DNA from 3 places in the Undibacterium sp. 5I1 genome. Region 3 is predicted to be linked to each of the others. Evidence: predicted binding sites of a transcription regulator. Region 3 holds the regulator's gene; each other region holds the start of a gene.

Region 1 (6,724 bases), 1.0 Mb from region 3:
TGCCGATTTGTCTGATTTGTCTAATTTATCTAATAACGGCGCGATGCCAGTGCAGACACCAGTTAGCCAAAAGTCGCAAGAAAAAATCACTTACGAAAATAATAAGCTGCACAAGCGCCTGTGCCGCCAGGTTGGTCAGGCGATCGGTGATTTTAATATGATAGAAGACGGCGACAAGGTCATGGTCTGCCTGTCCGGCGGCAAAGATAGTTATGCCATGCTGGATATTTTAATGACGCTGCGTGAACGCGCGCCGATCAATTTTGAGATCATCGCCGTCAATCTCGATCAGAAGCAACCTAACTTTCCCGAGCATATTTTGCCAGCGTATCTGGAAAAACTGGGCGTCCCTTACCACATCGAAAATCAAGATACCTACAGCATCGTCAAACGCCTGATCCCGGAAGGCAAAACTACCTGCTCGCTATGCTCCCGCCTACGTCGTGGTATTTTGTATCGGGTTGCAGATGAACTGGGCGCGACTAAAATCGCTCTCGGTCACCATCGTGACGACATTTTAGAAACCTTTTTTCTGAATATGTTTTTCGGCGGCAAACTCAAAGGCATGCCCGCCAAATTGCAATCCGACGATGGCAAACATATTGTGATCCGCCCGCTGGCGTATGTGAAGGAAGAGGATTCAGAACGCTACGCTCAGGTCAAGCAATTCCCGATTATTCCCTGCGACCTCTGCGGTTCACAAGAAAATCTGCAGCGTAAGCAAATCAAAAATATGTTGCGTGGCTGGGAAAAGACTAATCCTGGTCGCGTAGAAAGTATATTTTCGTCACTGACCACGGTGGTGCCATCGCACTTGATGGATAAAAATTTGTTTAGTTTTACAGATTTAAAAATCGATGGCGTAGCAAATGCCAACGGCGATATTGCCTTTGATGACGAGCCCTGCGCAACGCCCTCAAAGAATGTGATTTCTTTCAATCTTGGTATGGAAGAGTAATCTGTACTCAAAGCGCCAATTGAAACTCTGGAGAAATAGCACTGAGTTCAACTAAGATTAAGTTGTTTCTATAAAAAAATAGGCACTTTATAAAAGTGCCTATCAAGTCAGTCACATGCGCTCTAAACATGCACTGAAGATACTACCCCGAGAAAAACTTTGCAGCTGATGTGAGAACCAGGTAACTGGATTTCACATCAACGATTACATCAATACCTCAACAACATCCATTAGGAATGGTAAGCCGATTCACCGTGGCTGGTAATGTCCAGACCTTCGCGCTCTTCATCTTCAGGTACACGCAGACCGATTACCAGATCAACTAATTTGTATGCGATGTAAGAAACAATACCCGACCACAGTATTGTCGTACCAACTGCAGTTGCCTGGATTTGAACCTGACCAATGATGGAGTAAACATCGGTGGACATTTTGTTCGTGACGTAATCCATGATTCCCTGACCACCGAGTGCAGGTGATGCAAACACACCTGTCAACAAAGCACCCAAAATACCACCGACACCATGCACACCAAACACGTCCAATGAATCATCTGCACCCAGTAAGCGTTTCAGGCCATTGACGCCCCACAGGCAAATCACACCTGCCAGCAAACCAATGATCAGGGCGCCCATAGGACCGACGAAACCGCAAGCTGGTGTAATCGCAACCAGACCGGCAACCGCACCGGAAGCACCACCCAGCATCGATGGCTTACCTTTAGACATCCACTCACCGAAAACCCAGGAAACAGTCGCAGCAGCAGTAGCCAGCAAGGTATTGATGAACGCCAGTGCAGCGACATCGCCTGCTTCTAAAGCAGAACCTGCATTGAAACCAAACCAACCCACCCACAATAATGACGCACCGATCATGGTCATTGTCAGGGAGTGTGGTGCCATCGATTCTTTACCGTAACCAACACGCTTGCCGATCAAATAAGCACCAACTAAGCCTGCTACCGCAGCGTTGATATGAACGACAGTACCGCCAGCGAAGTCCAACGCACCTTTTTGGAACAGGAAGCCGCCTTTTGCAGTTTCAGTCGCCAAAGTCGCAGCATCTTTAATCGCATCAGGACCCGTCCAGAACCAGACCATGTGCGCGATCGGCAAGTAACTGAAAGTGAACCACAATACGATAAACAGTAAAACGGCGGTGAACTTAGCGCGCTCAGCAAATGCGCCGATGATCAGGCCGCAAGTAATTGCTGCAAAAGTCGCCTGGAAAGCCACATAGACAAATTCAGGAATCACAACACCTTTGCTGAAAGTTGCCGCAGTCGCGAACGTTGCTTTGGCCGGATCCCAAATACCGTTGAGGAACAGGCGATCAAACGAGCCAATAAATTTGCCACCTTCTGTGAATGCCAATGAGTAGCCGTAAATGCACCAAAGTACGATAACCACTGCAAAAATCATGAAGACCTGCATTAAGATTGACAGCATATTTTTAGAACGAACCAAGCCGCCGTAGAACAAAGCCAAGCCTGGAATTGTCATCAAAATGACTAGCAAAGTAGATACCATCATCCAGGCAGTATCGCCCTTATTGGCAACAGGTGCAGGTGCAGCAACAGCGCCTGAAGCGGCTGTAGCATCTGTCGCCGCTGCCGGTGCTACTGGCGCCACGGCAGCACTGGCAGCGGCGGATGCCATTTCAGCAGGCACTGATGCAACGGCTGGCGCAGTAACAGCAGCAGTAGAAGCTGGTGCATCCACTTTGGCAGATGCTTCATCGGCTGCGATTGCCGACGATGCAAAGCCAACGGACAGGAACAAGGCGCTAGTTATCAACGCTTTGCAGAATGTTTTTTTCATGTGTGATCTCCCTGATTCCACGATATCGGTCACAGTGCGTCGTTGCCGGTTTCACCGGTACGAATACGCACAACTTGTTGCAAGTCATAGACAAAAATTTTGCCGTCGCCGATTTTCCCGGTACGAGCAGCAATCTCTATCGCTTCAATAGCACGATCAACAATCGCATCATCTACCGCAGCTTCAATTTTTGTCTTGGGCAAAAAATCGACCACATATTCGGCACCACGATACAACTCGGTATGCCCTTTTTGACGTCCGAAACCCTTGACTTCAGTGACTGTAATCCCTTGCACACCAATAGCAGACAGTGCTTCTCGCACCTCGTCTAGCTTAAAGGGTTTAATAATGGCGGTAATCAGTTTCATGCTGACCTCTATTTAATAAATGTTTTAGAACGACTTCAGTGCGGAGAAAACTAAGCTTGTCTTACCAGTAAATTTACCTGCAGGTGTGTAATATAACTTCTCATCAGCATTGGTTGCGATAGCGGCAAGGCTAAAGGTGACGCCAACAAATTCTTTAGTTACGCCAATCTTCCAGTCGGTGTAAGCAGAGGCAGTATTATTTTTGACGGTTTGATGACCCACATGCAAATTCAGGGTGTAACCGGCATCTGGCACGATATCCACATTGGCACCGATGTCTAAGTAACCACTATTTTTACTATTAACAAATCCAAACAAATTTGTTACTGAATGAGAGTATTTGACATATACCGGACCATAACCGAGTTGGCCGTAGATCTCAGTTGTGTTTGCGTTAGCAAACCCAGGAACACTACTCAAACCATTGGATGGATAGACATATGAGAGAACGCCAACATCGTAAGAGACATCTTTAACGATTTCGCCACGCTTACCGCCGTAAATATCCCATTCAACATTGCCGCTACCACCAGCATCTTTAGTCCATTTAATTGTCGATAACCATGTGCCCGCGTAAAAACCAGTAGGATTGTGGGTGTAATCAGCACCACCTTGTAGCGCAGGGTCGAGACGAGTTTGCGAAATACCACGATAGCGGTAGTCACTTACACCACCGATATTGAAACTAACTTCATTGTCTGGCTTAGCGTCTTCTGCATGAGCCAGACTAGCGCCAAAAGATGCTGCTACTGCAACTGCTAATAGTAATTTTTTCATGGACTTTCCCGTTTTTAGTTATGTTGCGGCTTAAAAAACTTTTACTATTTGCATCCATTAGCAGGAGTCGTGCCAAGCCACCATTTAAACAAAATAAAATTTGCCATTTTTGGAAAAAATCCGCAGCAAACACAGCATTAAATTGCAATTAGGCAGCTGTCAGTGCTTACGTGATGAGTTTGATACGTTATGATTCCATACAAGTTACAATGCAAATAGATGCAAAGTAAGCAATCTATTTTTACCCCAGCCAATAAACGCACCAAATAAAAGCAAATTTAAGTTCTCTGTTTATTTTTACGCCCCATTTAAGAGCATAAAAACTACTTCTAAGGATTAATATGAACAAGCAAGATTTTTTTAGTGATATTCAAACCAAAATTAACCAGGTGTTAGAAAATTCACCAGCCAAAGACATTGAAAAAAATGTCAAAGCGATGATGAGTCAGGGTTTCTCCAAACTAGATTTGGTGACCAGAGAAGAGTTTGATATCCAGGCGCAAGTCCTAGCAAAAACTCGTGCCAAGTTGGAGGCATTAGAAGCGCGCATCGCTGCGCTGGAAGTACCGGCCGATAAAACTTAAACACTAAGCTCAAACAATAATGTCACTCGCCGTACTAAAAAGCCGTGCCCTTACCGGGATGGAGGCACCAGAGGTCACTGTGGAGGTGCATCTGGCAAATGGTCTTCCCGCGTTCACGATTGTTGGTCTGCCCGAAACTGAGGTCAAAGAATCTAAAGATCGTGTCAGAGCGGCTTTACAAAATGCGCGGTTCGATTTCCCTACCAAAAGGATTACGGTCAATCTGGCACCCGCAGATTTGCCTAAAGAATCTGGCCGGTTTGATTTGCCGATTGCCCTAGGTATTTTGGCGGCGTCTGGTCAAATCCCGGGGGACGCTTTAGATCAGTACGAATTTGCAGGGGAATTATCGCTATCTGGTGAGTTGCGCCCTATCCGTGGCGCGCTGGCGATGACATTTGCGATTTGTAAAAACACCCAAAATCCACGCGCTTTTATTTTGCCTCGCGCTAATGCGGATGAGGCCGCACTGGTCAAAGACGCCACCATCTATCCGGCGGATTCGCTACTACAGGTGTGCGCCCACTTCGCCGGTTTTGATGCAGCGGCGAAGCTCAAGCCGCATCAGGTGACTACGGTTACGCAACGTCAGCCTTATCCCGACTTTATGGAAGTGAAAGGGCAACTGCAAGCCAAGCGCGCTTTAGAAGTTGCGGCAGCAGGCATGCATAGTGTTTTGATGGTGGGGCCGCCCGGTACCGGAAAATCTATGTTGGCGGCGCGCTTCCCGGGGATTTTGCCAAGCATGACAGATCAGGAAGCATTGGAATCTGCCGCGGTGCAATCCTTGACGAGCGGCTTCTCGGTGTCTAAATGGAAGAACCGCCCTTTTAGGTCGCCGCATCACACAGCGTCTGGGGTTGCACTGGTTGGCGGAGGTAGTGTCCCGCGCCCCGGAGAAATCTCGCTCGCTCATCGCGGTGTATTGTTTTTAGATGAGCTGCCTGAATTTGACCGTCGTGTTTTAGAAGTCTTGCGTGAGCCGCTGGAGTCTGGTCACATTACGATTTCGCGAGCGGCGCGGCAAGCGGATTTTCCGGCTAAGTTCCAACTCATCGCTGCAATGAACCCCTGTCCATGTGGCTATTTTGGACATACCAATGGCAAATGCCGCTGCACACCGGACAATATCGCTCGTTATCAGGACAAAATTTCTGGTCCTTTGCTGGATCGTATTGACATGCAAATCCAGGTCGGCGCATTGCCGCATCAGGATTTATTGAAACAAGCGGACGGCGAAACGACTGCCGCAATTCATGCGCGGGTTGAGGCGGCTTTTGAGCGGCAAATCGCGCGCCAAGGTAAAACCAATAACCATTTATCGACGACAGAGATTGATCAGTATTGTCAGCCCGACCAAGCTGCCGAGGAGCTTTTGCGAAATGCCATGATCAAACTCAACTGGTCAGCACGGGCCTACCATCGGGTGCTGAAAGTAGCGCGCACGATTGCCGATCTTGCCAATATTGCGCAAATAGGTCAGCCACATGTTGCTGAGGCGATCCAGTATCGCAGAGCATTAAAAGAGCGCTGAAGAACGTTGGGAGCGAATTAAGAACCGGCTGGAAACAGTGAATTCAGGCTTATCCCTTGAAATGCGCCCATTCGCAGCAAGATAAGTTTCATTGTATGCACCGCATTTACTCTATTACTCTGCGCACACCTCTCCAAGGAGCAATCCATGTCCCCCAGCGAAATTCAATTATTGCAAACTTTTTTAACGCAACTGGTGCAAACCCAGGCCTTGAATAAGGATCAGCAGGCACAAAGCATGATTGCCGATGCCATCGCACGCCAGCCGGATGCGGCTTATTTGTTGGTGCAACGTAGCTTGTTGTTAGAACAAGCGGTGTCCAACGCGCAAAGTCAGATCGCACAGTTACAAGCGGAAAACGCGGAACTCAAAGCCACGCGTGGCAATACTGCCAGTGGATTTTTGCAAGCCACCAATACGGCTTGGGGCAACAGCGTCAGTAGTCCGCCAATCAACGCACCAATCAGCTCACCGTCGGCAGCTTCCTCCATCAATGCGACCAGCGCAACAAACGGGACGCCGTTGGCAAACCCGACCGCGCCAGCTCTGGCACCCGCATTTACGAACCAGATGGCATCTGCGCCAAGCTCTGGCTTCTTCGGCGGCAACGCCGGCAATATGCTGGGCACCGTTGCGGCAACTGCTGCTGGTGTCGCAGCAGGCGCATTTTTGTTTCAGGGAAT
Region 2 (6,724 bases), 310 kb from region 3:
TTTTGCGTAAGGCTTTTAACTGCTTAGAGCATGACGTTTTCCATCAACGATGACCTAGGTTAAGTCTTGCTTGCAGACCCAAATATTGAGTGCATATCAGTGAGTACAGAAAGTCGTTGAACTCCGTAGTGCTATTTTATGAATTTTAAAATGAGAAGCTGCGGTACTTTCGCAAAAAATAAAGCTGGGTACATCAGGGATGAAGACGATAGCGAGATCTCGAGCCAAAAAAGGCCAACAAGGGAACATTGCAACGCTGTCAAATTTAGATTGAAGAAATAGACCGAATCAGTCACGTAACGAAGGAACCAACATGATCAATTTATTTTTGTCAAAATCTGCTCGCAAGCTCAATGCTTTACTACAATCGCAGGCCTCAATCGAGTTTGATTTATCCGGTTATGTGGTCAGCGCTAATCAACAATTCTTAAGCTTGATGGAGTACACCCTTGCAGAAATAAAAGGCAAGCATCACAGTATGTTTGTCGACCCAGCGTATGCGAGTAGCCTTGAATATAAAATTTTTTGGTCTCTCTTGAGGGATGGGCAGTCCCAAATCGCGGAATTCAAACGTGTTACCAAGAGCGGAAAAACGGTGTGGATGCAGGCAAGTTACAGCGCCGTATTAGATCGTTTTGGCAAACCCTTCCGAGTATTGAAGCTTGCTCAAAATACGACTGAGCGAAAACATCGGGACTCAAATTATGAGGGACAAATTAACGCCATCGCGAATTCGCAGGCGGTTATAGAATTTGATATGGAGGGAAATATCTTATATGCCAACGACAAATTCTTAAATGCATTAGGGTATAGATCTGACGAAGTACAAGGCAAACATCATCGAATTTTTGTCGATAAGGCGGAAAGTAAAAGCGCGACCTACCAGCGATTTTGGGACAATTTGCGAGAAGGCCATTATCAGGCTGCTGAATTTAGGCGAGTTCACAAATCTGGCCGCGATGTTTGGATACAAGCAAGTTACAACCCGATTTTAGATTTGTTAGGTAAGCCGTTTAAAGTAGTGAAGTTTGCTACTGATGTTACCCGCGAGGTAGAGCAGCGTAAGACCTTTGAATTATTATCCCTCGTCGCAAATGGGACTGATAATTCAGTTGTTATTACAGACCCTGATGGTTGGTGTGAATATGTGAACTCGGGATTTACCAAATTGACAGGGTATCAATCGGAAGAGATATTAGGCAAAAAACCAGGGAAATTACTTCAGGGACCACACACCGATCAAGCGACTATTAGTCGTATCCGTGCCAAGTTGCATGCAAAAGAAGCTTTCTACGAACAAATCTTAAATTACACCAAAAATGGTGATCCCTATTGGATATCCCTATCCATCAATCCGGTCTTCGATAAGAATGGCAATGTAAAGAAATTTGTGTCGGTGCAAGCGAACATTACAGAATCTAAGATGAAGGCTCAAGAAGATGTAACTCGTCTAATGGCTATTCGTTCCTCAACTGCAACGGCGGACTGGTCTGCCAAAGGCGAGCCCGTCGATGCCAGTCCTATTTTATTGGGAATACTTGGGCACGATAATCTAAGTTCTGCCAGCAAGACTCTCAGCATTATTTACAGAGATGTCATGTTAGGAGAAACTCTTGCCAAATTAAAACAAGGAGAAGGAGTAGATCGAGAGATCAAGGTGACCGGTGCCGATGGCAGCTTGATCTGGCTTCAATGTACGTTCAACCCCATATTTAATGTAGAAAAAACGCTCTCAAAACTCACCATGTATGCCAGCGACATTACTAGTCAACGTAATACGATGGATCGTATACGCACAGTTGTGGCAACGATTAATGACTTGGCGATGCAGACCAACTTACTATCGTTAAATGCAGCAATCGAAGCTGCCCGAGCAGGAGATGGTGGACGAGGTTTTGCGGTGGTCGCATCAGAAGTCAGGAAGCTAGCCCATCGGTCCGCTGAGTCTGCCAGTGAAATTTCTCAAATGTTGCACAACTAGTCGTTGTGTAGATATCACAATAACTTAACTGAGTGAAAAATAAGGGCTGATAAAGTTCGTCTGATTATAAAAAATAATCTCTTTATGCTGATGATGTGACGCAAACGACACAGCGTGTGTATCGTCTAGTATGCCTCGTTTTTTTACTTAGCAACTTGTGCTAAAAATTCATTTTTCTTCCTTTAGGGTCTATGTGTTACTCATAGGTTAAATCAAAAGCCACCGAATCTATTCAATAAGAGTTGGCGGCGTTGACTGTAATAAGCAGGCGACCGTGTAACAGCATCGCCTTTCTGTCCGGGAGTTAAGTATTGGCGCTTTACTTTGGCAGAGATCCTTCAACGCCTTCGACTAACCAGTTAATACCTAACAGCTCACCCATAGGCAATTCTGCGTTCGCAGCCACTTTGACTTTGCCAGTGTTGTCTTTTAACGGACCACCAAATGGCAGCAATTTACCATCGACAATGGCCTGTTTTTTCTCGTTAAACAGTTTTGCAACATCCGCAGGGACTGATGCATTTAATGGGGAAAGAACGACGAGATTTTCTTTAATGCCCCAAAAGGTTTGCTCAGGTTTCCAAGTGCCAGCCAGCTCGCGTTTGACTTCCTGACTGTAATACACGCCCCAATTTTCTTTGTTCGCAGTTAGTTGGGCTTTAGGGCCATATTTCGCCATATCGGTATCCCAACCAAAAGCGTGCACGCCTTTTTCTTCTGCAACCTGGACCACTGCCGGAGAGTCCGTATTTTGCGCCAGCATATCGGCACCCTGTGCTACCAGAGTCTCAGCAGCTTGACGTTCTTTGCCTGGGTCGTACCAAGTGTTGACCCAGACGACTTTGGTCTTGATTTTAGGATTGACGCTTTTTGCACCCAAGGTAAAAGCATCAATATTACGCACGACTTCCGGTACCGGGAATGAACCCACAAAGCCCAGTGTGTTGGACTTAGTCATCTTGCCCGCGATAATGCCGAGCAAGTAAGCGCCTTCATAAAACCTAGTTTGGTAAGTCCCTAAATTGGCTGCTGTTTTATACCCTGTAGCATGGACAAAATGGACTTTAGGAAATAATTTCGCAACCTTGACTGTTGGATCCATGTAGCCGAATGAGGTCGTGAAAATCAGCTTGTTGCCATCGACGGCTAATTGGCGGATGACGCGTTCTGCATCGGCGGTTTCTGGTACGTTTTCAACAAACGTCGTTTTGATTTTTGCACCAAATTCTTTTTCAATTGCTAGGCGACCTTGATCATGCTGGAATGTCCAGCCACCGTCGCCGACGGGGCCCAGATACACAAAGGCGACTTTGAGTGGTTCGGCAGCAAAGGCTGCAGAGCCTGACATCAAGCTGCTTGCCATAGCGATGGCGGTTACTACGGTACGGATACGGTACATTGATAACTCCTTGTCTTGAATAAATCCCTGATAGCAACGGGGACGACTGGTAAGTACAGACAAACACAATAAGATAAAACGTGTAATAAATACGACTAAAAAAAATCAAGCGTGAAGTCTCAAACTTCTTGCGGGATGAAGCTCGCGCAACTAGTTTGAAACTGTCGCTCTCTCAACTTTGTCCGTTTAAAAATGATATTCAACTCTTGCCATCGGTGTTTTTGCCAATGAGCCGGGGACTTGCGATGGATTGCCGAACTTGTTGCGCCAGTATTGATATTCAAAACCAGCTCGTAACGTATTTTTGCCGATTCCAAGCGCAGTGCCAACGTCATACATGATCATCGCATCAATATTCGTCTCTGGGGAGGTTGGGCCACCATATTCATTTTTTCCTTTGGAGGCGATGTAATTCATATAGCCTTCAAATGCGAATCCGCTTGTGCTGATAGGAATACCCCATGCAGCACTCAGCATAGGATGGAGATCATAGGTGTAGCGGCTAGTGACACCAATAGGAAAGTTGCTCTCTTGCAGTAACAACAGACTGACGTCTAAAAATCCAGGCACATCCACCATCAGTGTTGGGCCGACAACGAGCATGCGCTTTTTGGAGGCATATCCAGTGTCATTCTTCGTGTTCCAATCAAAGCCTGCGGTAATGCCAACACCGCGCACCGGACCGAAGGCTAGGCTCTTACCAGTCACTTTGCCTAGATCTAAAGTGTTCCGGTAGACCACATATGCTTCTTGCGCATTGCTGTCTTTACTATCAGACTGCAACAGATCGATATTGAAATAATTCGAGCCGTATTTGTACCCACTGACATGAGTCAGATTGAATATATGTTTTGAAATGTCTTCTGGGTTGTATGGCTCTGCAAATTTGGAGCCGTAACGATAGCCGATTGAGGTGTCGCTCCAGTCGGCCGCATTGGCCTGACTGACTGTGGCGCTTGCTAGCAGCAATGTGATTGCAGAAGCGAGTTTCTTGCTGATTGAGGATTTTAAGGGTGTTGCCAACATAATGCTCTCCATAAGGATTTACGATTAAATTTGAATCTGTTTCCGCCTAATTATTTTTTGAAACTGGGATGGAACTGGACTGCAGGTAAGAATCGAAAAATCTTTCACTATTCGGTGTTTTATGGACAGTTATAGTTTTAGTTGTCAACAATAATGGATTTGTATGTTGACGATTTCCAATCTCTTTGTCAGCAAAAAATGTGCCACTCTCCTTTTGATTTTTCTCACCAATGAGGAGCAGATTTACTTCGTTTCATTGAATCGAGCGCATTAAATTAGGCCTTAAACGACGATAAATGTGCATTTCTAGTGCGTTTTTAATGGAAAATCGGAAGATTGACAACAGATTGTCTGATCAATACTATTGTTGTGCGCGACTTAACTCATATGATTGATAGGCATGTTATTTTCATCATTGATGGGATGGCGAAAGGAAAATATAACAGCTTTAACCACATTCTAAGTAAACATTGTTATCAATAAAGTGAAATATTGTCGACAATTTGCATCATCTGATTGTATGCTCAGCATGTCGATACAGAGAACTTCTCAATATGGAATGGCTGAGATTGGCATGACAATTGCGACAGTTGATTTTGCTATTTACTTCTCTCTTTAACGGGACGCTATGGATCACTTGCCAGCTTCACCTGAGTTACCTGCGACGGCTCTGCCAATTCAGCCAGATCAGACGATATCGTCATTGACACAGTCGCCTCGTCTGGTGTTAACTGGGATCACCAAGCGCTACCCTACTGTGGTTGCCAACGACGACATCGCACTGACCGTGCAGCCCGGAGAGATTCACGCTTTACTCGGCGAAAACGGTGCCGGTAAAAGTACCTTGATGAAAATCGTGTATGGCGTGATCCAACCCGATGAAGGTACGATTTTGTGGGAAGGGCGCTATATGGATATCACCAATCCCGCCCAAGCGCGACGTATGGGGATAGGAATGGTGTTTCAGCATTTTTCTTTATTTGAGACCCTTACGGTTGCTGAGAATATTGCGCTTGCGATGGATGTGCCGACAGCACCGGCATCGCTCGCCGCCAGGATTACGGAAGTCTCTGACAAATACGGATTACCGATTGACCCTTACCGCCTAGTACATAGCATGTCAGTAGGCGAACGCCAAAGGGTAGAAATTGTTCGTTGCTTGTTATTGGAGCCTAAGCTGTTAATCATGGATGAACCAACATCCGTGCTGACTCCACAGGCGGTATTGATCTTGTTTGACACGTTGCGACAATTGGCTAAAGAGGGTTGCAGCATCTTGTATATCAGCCATAAGTTAGATGAGATCCGGGCACTGTGTGACACAGCAACCGTGCTGCGCGGCGGTCGTGTCACGGGTACTGCGGTACCTAAACAAGAAACCAACGACAGTCTGGCACGGATGATGATCGGTGGCGAACTTGCCGAATGTCATTTAGTCCCACAAGAAACAGGGGAAGTGCGTTTAGCGCTAAACCATTTGTCCATGTCGACGATTGATCCTTTTGGCACCGCGCTGGAATCGATCAGCTTGTCTGTAAAAAGCGGAGAAATATTGGGGATTGCAGGTATCTCTGGTAATGGCCAAAAAGAATTATTAGCTGCGTTGTCGGGAGAAGTTCTCAGCCCGCAAAGTAAGATGATCAGCATTATTGGACAAGATGCCGGACGCCTGAATTCAGCGCAACGACGACGCCTGGGCCTGACCTTTGTTCCTGAGGAGCGCTTAGGGCGTGGTGCGGTGCCTGCCATGAGTCTATTACACAACGCATTATTAACTGGCGCCCGGCATGGCATGGTGAAGAATGGATTTTTACGTCATTCTGCGATTCGTCAGTTCACACAAGAAGTTATTACACGCTTCAAAGTCAAATGCGGTGGCGACAGCGCTGTTGCTTCTAGTCTGTCCGGTGGCAATCTACAAAAATTTATTGTCGGACGCGAGACGATGCTCAATCCCAAATTGATGATAATCGCGCAGCCGACTTGGGGTGTGGATGTGGGTGCTGCACAGATGATACGGCAAGCCCTGATGGATCTGCGACAGCAAGGAGTGGCGCTGCTAGTCATCTCCGAAGAGCTGGAGGAATTGTTCACGATCAGCGACCGTATCTGCGTTTTGGCTGAGGGACGTTTGTCACCGGCATTGCCTTTGGCCGATACAAGTATTGAACAAATCGGAAACTGGATGAGCGGCAAATTTGATACAGTGAGGAAGAGAATGGACGGGTCGTCTATGCAGTCAGACCGTCCATCTATCGCCGGACAAGCAAACAATCATCAGGAGAGCCATTTTGTCTAATATGTTTAAGTTGGAGCGC
Region 3 (6,724 bases):
CGCGCGCCTTTGGCGAATTTGCCCAAGCCAAATTAGCGGAGAAAGTGCACGAAGCGCTGATCAAGAGTTATTTAGGCGACAGCCTCATTGGACACATCAGCCGTGACGGCACGGCGATTGCGGCGCGCGAGAAGCCGAAGAAACACATGAAAGTTGTTTCCGTAGAAAAGGCCCAAAAGCAGCGCCGTGGACGGCCAAAGAAAGGCGAGATAAGGCCGCCAAAGGAAGAGAAAGTGACCAAGATAGGCTGGCAGTTGACGCAAACTTTACCGAGCATCGTCAATGCTTTACCCAAAGAGTGTGACCGCGGCACTAAATGCAATGCGCAAGGTTATAAAGTGAGTTGGAACGGCTACAAGCTGCATATCGACACCGCTGACTGCGGCGTTGCCATCAGTGCGCTATTGACCAGCGCCTCGGTGCACGATAGTCAAACGGCGGTGCCGTTAGCAACGATGACGGCCGCACGAGTAACGAATTTGTACGATTTGATGGATGCAGCGTATTGCAGTGAAGAGTTAAGGGCACACAGCAAAAGTCTTGGCCACGTGCCATTAATTGATCACAACGCACGCGGCGGGGAGAAGAAACCGTTCGCCCCGCATGAACAACAGCGTTATAAAGAACGCACGCAAGCTGAACGTACCAATGGCAGGCTGAAAGACGAATTTGGTGGCACGACAGTACGGGTGCGTGGTAGCGAAAAAGTGATGTCGCATTTGATGTTTGGTTTATTGGTATTGACCGCAGATCAGTTGATGCGTTTATTTACGTAACAGCTTTGCTTTTAAAGAGTCGAAAAAAACAACGTTTCCCAACGTTCATAGGGGCAGTGATGGTCACATAGGGATTGACACGCCATAAAACGATAATCCGGCACAAATTCATGTCACATGTGCCGCTTCAAACAAGAAAACCAATCGCAACAGTGGCCACACCCATGCTCGACTTTACTGGTTTGGGTATTTTGCAAGAAGCTCAACTAATAAAAATAATCCTGTCTGCCTGAATAAGAACGATCAAGTTAAAATCGATTATATTGAAACGCCCCAAGGACAATCCATGCGCGCTCCGCTACTTTTCCCAATGCCTTGCCCACTTCTATCAAATTCAACAAGCTTGTTGCGCGCATCACGTTTGGGATTAATCGTGCTGACGCTGGTATCAAGCATTACTACCGTACAAGCGCAATTCGTAACTAAAACCACTCGTATTAATCCCGTCGTCAAATACGATATTGGTTATGACATCGTCAGTCCAATCCATGCGCAGCATGGGATGGTGGCGAGCGAACAAGGCTTAGCAACGCAAGTTGGCCTAGATATGCTAAAGCGTGGCGGGAATGCGGTCGATGCTGCGGTGGCGGTTGGCTTTGCGCTGGCGGTGGTGTTGCCAAATGCAGGCAATATTGGTGGTGGAGGTTTTATGCTAATCCATGATGCCAAATCGGGTAGAGACATCGCACTGGATTTCCGCGAAATGGCACCCATCAAAGCAAGCCGCGACATGTATCTGGATAAAGCAGGCAAAGTCATTCCAGGCAAATCACTCTACTCGCATTTGGCGATTGGCGTACCTGGAACTGTCGCCGGATTGACGCAGGCGCTAAGTAAATACGGCACCATGAGATTATCAGATGTCATTGCACCTGCGATACAACTGGCAGAACAAGGCTTTGAGGTAAGTCCACATTTAGCCAGCATCCTCGACGCAGAATATGATCATTTGGGTGCGTGGGAATCAAGCAAAGCGATCTTTTTTAAAAATGGCAAACCTTTGGTCGCTGGTGAAAAATTAATCCAAAAAGATCTGGCTGCATCCCTCAAGTTAATTGCAAAAGAAGGCGCAAGTGCTTTTTATCAAGGGGCCATCGCAAAGAAAATTGTTGCAGAAATGGCGCAGCATGAAGGCATTATCAGTGCAGAAGATCTGAAAAATTATAAGGTCGTCGAGCGCGAACCCGTCAAAGGTAATTATCGCGGCTATGAAATCGTGTCCATGCCGCCACCCAGCTCAGGCGGCGTACACATCGTACAAATGTTGCATATTCTTGAACACTTTCCGATTAAAGAACAAGGCAGTAACAGTGCACAAAACTTACACCTGATGGCGGAGACCATGAAGCTCGCTTATGCCGATCGTTCTGAATATTTGGGCGACCCGGATTTTGTCAAAGTACCTATTAAAGCACTGACATCGCGCGCCTATGCTGATGAGTTATCAAAGAAAATTAATCCAGAACATGCAACGCCGTCCGATCAAATCAAGCCCGGTAAACTAGCGCCTTACGAAAGTGATCAAACTACCCATTTTGCTACAGCAGATCAGTATGGTAATGTCGTCGCAACCACCTACACGTTGAATCTGAATTTTGGTAGCGGCATCGTTGCTAGCGGCACCGGCATTACCTTAAATAATGAAATGGATGATTTCTCCGTAAAAGCGGGTGCTCCCAACGCGTTTGGATTACTTGGTGGCGATGCCAATGCGATTGCGGCATACAAGCGCCCGCTCAGCTCAATGTCACCGACAATTATTTTAAAAGACGGACAACCATTTTTGACCACAGGCAGCCCAGGTGGCAGCCGGATTATCACCACCAGTTTGCAAATTATTATGAATGTGATTGACCATGATATGAATGTTGCCGAAGCCAGCATTGCGCCTCGTATTCATCATCAATGGATGCCAGATCAATTGCGCGTAGAAAAAGGGATCAGCATCGATACCTTAAACATACTGGAGCAAAAAGGTCAGCATCTGAAATTGTCACCGACTATGGGTCGCACACAAACTATACAAATGAGCAATCAGGGATTTGATGGTTATTCAGATCCGCGCAATCCTGACGGAAAAACTTTGGGGTATTAAGGTCAAATTTAAATGCGTAGAAATTTAAACGGGTACAAACTAATCTGTGCGGCTTAAAGAAATGAATAGCTACGAGTATCGCTTATTTCTCCAGTTATTCAATATAAATACTCTCCCCAAGTATATTTTAGTTGTCCAGGTAATTACTGGACAATAAGCCATATTTATAAAAATAATAGGGGAGTATATTTATATCAGCACATAATCTTCGAAACCAAATCAAGTGTTACGCAAACAAAAAAAGGACGCCGAATTGCGTCCTTTTTTGCTATTTTCTAATCGAAAAAGCGACTAAGTCATCTGCTTACACTGGCGTCGGATCGGGTATGTGTTTGATCGCGTCATGTTGATGATTTTGGATTTTGTCTTTATGTTTAATGACTTGTCGGTCTAGTTTGTCGATGAGAGTGTCGATGGCGGCGTAGAGATCTTGTGCCAGGCTTTCAACATGAATATCTTTGCCACTGATGTGCAGATTAATGTCTGCTTTATGGCGTTTTTCCTTTTCTTTGAGCTTATCCACGGTCAGGATGACGGCGATATCAATTACTTGATCGAAATGCCGCCTGATACGTTCAAGCTTATTTTGCACATGTTCACGAATTGCAGGAGTTACTTCGAGGTGATGTCCACTGATGGTGAGATTCATACTACGCTCCTTGGTAATCTTACTTGTTACAAACATTTTATCTTAACTCAATTAATGTAAATTTAATCAGACGATGAATTGGCAGACTAATATTTAAATTATTTATTGAGCTAAATTATATATAGCAACATACGAGGATATTTCAAGAACAAGTTACAAAGATTTGCGCAGGCTTACTGGCGGGATTTTCAAAGCTTCGCGATATTTGGCGACTGTACGTCGCGCAATTACCATGCCTTGTTCTCCCAGCATGTCTGCAATCTTGCTGTCAGAGAGTGGGATTTTCTGGTCTTCTGCTCCTATCAACTGCTTGATGAGTGCACGTATCGCGGTGGATGATGCTTCCCCCCCTGCTTCCGTCGCGACATGGCTACCGAAGAAATATTTCAACTCAAACATACCATGCGGGGTCAGCATGTATTTTTGCGTCGTTACACGAGAAATAGTGCTCTCGTGTAAACCCAGTGTATCAGCAATTTCGCGCAACACAAGTGGTCGCATTGCAACGGCACCGTGCGTGAAAAAATTACGTTGTCTTTCAACTATCGCTTGTGAAACCCGTAAAATCGTATCAAAGCGTTGCCGCATATTTTTGATTAGCCAGCGCGCCTCTTGCAATTGGGAACCTAGCGTACCGTCACCACGATTTTGCTTCATGATGCTGGCATACATACTATTAACACGTAGCTTTGGCATCACATCTTGGTTGAGTAATACTTGCCAGCCGTTCACTGTCTTTCTGACGATCACATCCGGCACGACATAATCCGAAGCGGCCGCGGCAAATTCAGCACCCGGTTTGGGATTACATTGACGAATAACCACTTGCGCTTCGCGTAAATCCTCGTCATCACAATTGAGAATTTTCTTCAACTTATTAAAATCTCTTTGAGCGAATAAAGTGATGTGGTTCTCAACAATTTTTTGCGCCAGCCGACGCGTCACAAAAGGAATTTTAGGGAAACGTTTAATCTGCAAGGCCAGACATTCGGATACATTTCTGGCACCGACACCGCTAGGGTCAAAGTTCTGCAACATGTTCAGCGCAAAGGATAATTCTTCTGGCTCAACACATAACTCCAACGGCAAGCTGGCATGAATTTCTTCCAGTGTTTCCATCAAATAGCCATTGGTATCCAAGGCATCAATCATCAGCTCAATCAGAGCCCGATCTCGCGGCTCACGGATGTTCAGCCGCATCTGCTCCAGCAAATGATCTCTGAGGCTGGTTTGCGCTGCCTCTAATTGCGGACGTCCGTCATCTTCTTCTGACGATTTGCTGCCTTGAGGAACATCATCAAAGCTCCACTCTTCTTCATTCGCGCTGGTACTATCGGCAGAGGCAGCGACTTCGCTAAGGTCGGCATTTTCAGAACTGGCACTTGCTGTAGCAGCATCGCCATTCTTTTCTGGCGCGGCGAATTCAGTTTCAGAATTATTCGTAGTCGCACTGATGGCGCCGTCGGCAAGCAAGCGCACTGCATTATCCATAGGATCATCTACCCGCTCCAACATGGGATTGTCGGAAAGTAGATTTTCTAACTCTTGATGTAGCTCCAGCGTGGACAATTGCAGCAAACGGATAGATTGCTGCAATTGCGGCGTTAACGCCAAATGCTGTGACGTGCGCAGTTGCAGGCTTTGCTTCATCATCATATGGCTTCCCGCTACATGCGGAAATGCTCTCCCAAATAAACTCTGCGGACGGACTCATTATTGATGATGTCGTCGGGCTTACCTGCGGCAAGCACTGCACCTTGATTGATGATGTAAGCGTGATCACAAATACCCAAGGTTTCGCGCACATTGTGATCGGTAATCAGTACCCCTATCCCTCTATCTTTCAGGAAGCCCACAATACGCTGAATTTCAATCACGGCGATTGGATCAACGCCCGCAAAAGGCTCATCCAGTAAGACAAAACGAGGACTAGTTGCCAGCGCCCGGGCAATCTCTACCCTGCGACGCTCACCGCCGGACAATGACAGAGCCTGATTCTCTCGAATACCCTCAATCTGCAATTCAGCAAGTAAGGTGTCTAATTGTTGCTCAATGGCAGCCTTAGTCAGAAATTTACCTTCTGGATTTTTTTGCAATTCAAGTACGGCGCGGATATTGTCCTCTACCGATAACTTACGAAACACTGAGGCTTCTTGCGGCAAATAGGACAAACCCAACTTGGCTCTTTTATGTATCGGCAGGCGTGAAATATCTACGCCATCAATATTAATTTCACCGCCATCCGAGGTGACCAAACCAACAATCATATAAAACGATGTCGTCTTACCTGCGCCGTTAGGACCCAGCAAACCAACGACTTCACCGCTCTTCACATCCAATGACACATCGCTTACCACCTGGCGTGCGCCATAACGTTTTTGTAAACCTTTAATCGACAATGTACTCATCTTGTTATTTGACTTTTTTGTCAGATTTTGGCGCGATGAACAAGGTAGTCCGGCCAGAGCCAGGCACCGTTGTACCGGAACTATTATTCTCAGCGACAAAAAGATCGTTCAGGCTGTCGTAAGACAAATATTCACCCTTTTGTTCTTGAGTGACTACAGTCCCGTCGAGATATTTCACATCGGCTTTAGAAATAAATTTCGTAATCTCGGTTTTGTCATCATACTCAACCCTGTCAGCAACGCCCTCGACCCATAAATCAGCGCCGCCATCTCTTTTTTGGCGGAAAAACACCTGCACTCCCGGTGCTGAAAAAAGCACATAACTAGTACTGGTTGCCGTCTCAGTCATTACGGCACGAGCCGCTTTTACTATTAATGTCCCACGGATAATGATCACATCACCGGTCAACGTAGTTACATTCGTTTTACCGTTACGATCAGATCGGTCTGAGGTGATTGCTGTCATCTTTTGGCTATCTGCTTTCTCAGCAAACGCAGGGGAATGAGTCAACGACAGACTTGCAATTATCAATGCAAATGATATCGATGCTTGATGTTTGTATTTACGTTGATGTTTAAAAAATGTCATGAATATATCCTCATACTGTTACTTGAATTTGGCAACTGATCTACTGTTTTTTAGGCTGGATCTGAATTTGAACTTTACTTAGCAGATTTACTTCCTGAGTTTCATTATTGGCGAACATTCCGATCGCATGCGTTTCCGTATTTTGTGAAAAAAGACTCACTGCCTTGTCAGTTTTCATAATATTCAGATCAGGTAAAAGTAATAAAT

The links. The regulator sigma-54, encoded in region 3, starts transcription at its own class of promoters, with help from an activator protein. The targets are predictions, from matches to a motif close to TGGCANGNAANCTGCTTT.
Region 1: the regulator sigma-54 is predicted to act here: its motif matches at 3,981-3,998, upstream of RGU72_RS14150 (TorF family putative porin).
Region 2: the regulator sigma-54 is predicted to act here: its motif matches at 4,595-4,612, upstream of RGU72_RS17265 (outer envelope protein).

The regions. Positions count from the first base shown of each region.
Region 1 is NZ_JAVIWI010000001.1:3,205,517-3,212,240, forward strand. Features, by position in the region: gene ttcA (tRNA 2-thiocytidine(32) synthetase TtcA) at 44-958, shown strand; gene RGU72_RS14140 (ammonium transporter) at 1,189-2,778, opposite strand; gene RGU72_RS14145 (P-II family nitrogen regulator) at 2,808-3,146, opposite strand; gene RGU72_RS14150 (TorF family putative porin) at 3,171-3,923, opposite strand; gene RGU72_RS14155 (accessory factor UbiK family protein) at 4,265-4,507, shown strand; gene RGU72_RS14160 (YifB family Mg chelatase-like AAA ATPase) at 4,527-6,041, shown strand; gene RGU72_RS14165 (DUF2076 domain-containing protein) at 6,189-6,724, shown strand, end outside.
Region 2 is NZ_JAVIWI010000001.1:3,943,382-3,950,105, forward strand. Features, by position in the region: gene RGU72_RS17255 (PAS domain-containing methyl-accepting chemotaxis protein) at 314-1,981, shown strand; gene RGU72_RS17260 (BMP family ABC transporter substrate-binding protein) at 2,301-3,380, opposite strand; gene RGU72_RS17265 (outer envelope protein) at 3,567-4,406, opposite strand; gene RGU72_RS17270 (ABC transporter ATP-binding protein) at 5,035-6,705, shown strand; gene RGU72_RS17275 (ABC transporter permease) at 6,707-6,724, shown strand, end outside.
Region 3 is NZ_JAVIWI010000001.1:4,255,392-4,262,115, reverse strand. Features, by position in the region: gene RGU72_RS18675 (transposase) at 1-776, shown strand, start outside; gene ggt (gamma-glutamyltransferase) at 1,063-2,871, shown strand; gene hpf (ribosome hibernation-promoting factor, HPF/YfiA family) at 3,176-3,520, opposite strand; gene RGU72_RS18660 (RNA polymerase factor sigma-54) at 3,674-5,170, opposite strand; gene lptB (LPS export ABC transporter ATP-binding protein) at 5,188-5,928, opposite strand; gene lptA (lipopolysaccharide transport periplasmic protein LptA) at 5,933-6,517, opposite strand; gene lptC (LPS export ABC transporter periplasmic protein LptC) at 6,558-6,724, opposite strand, start outside.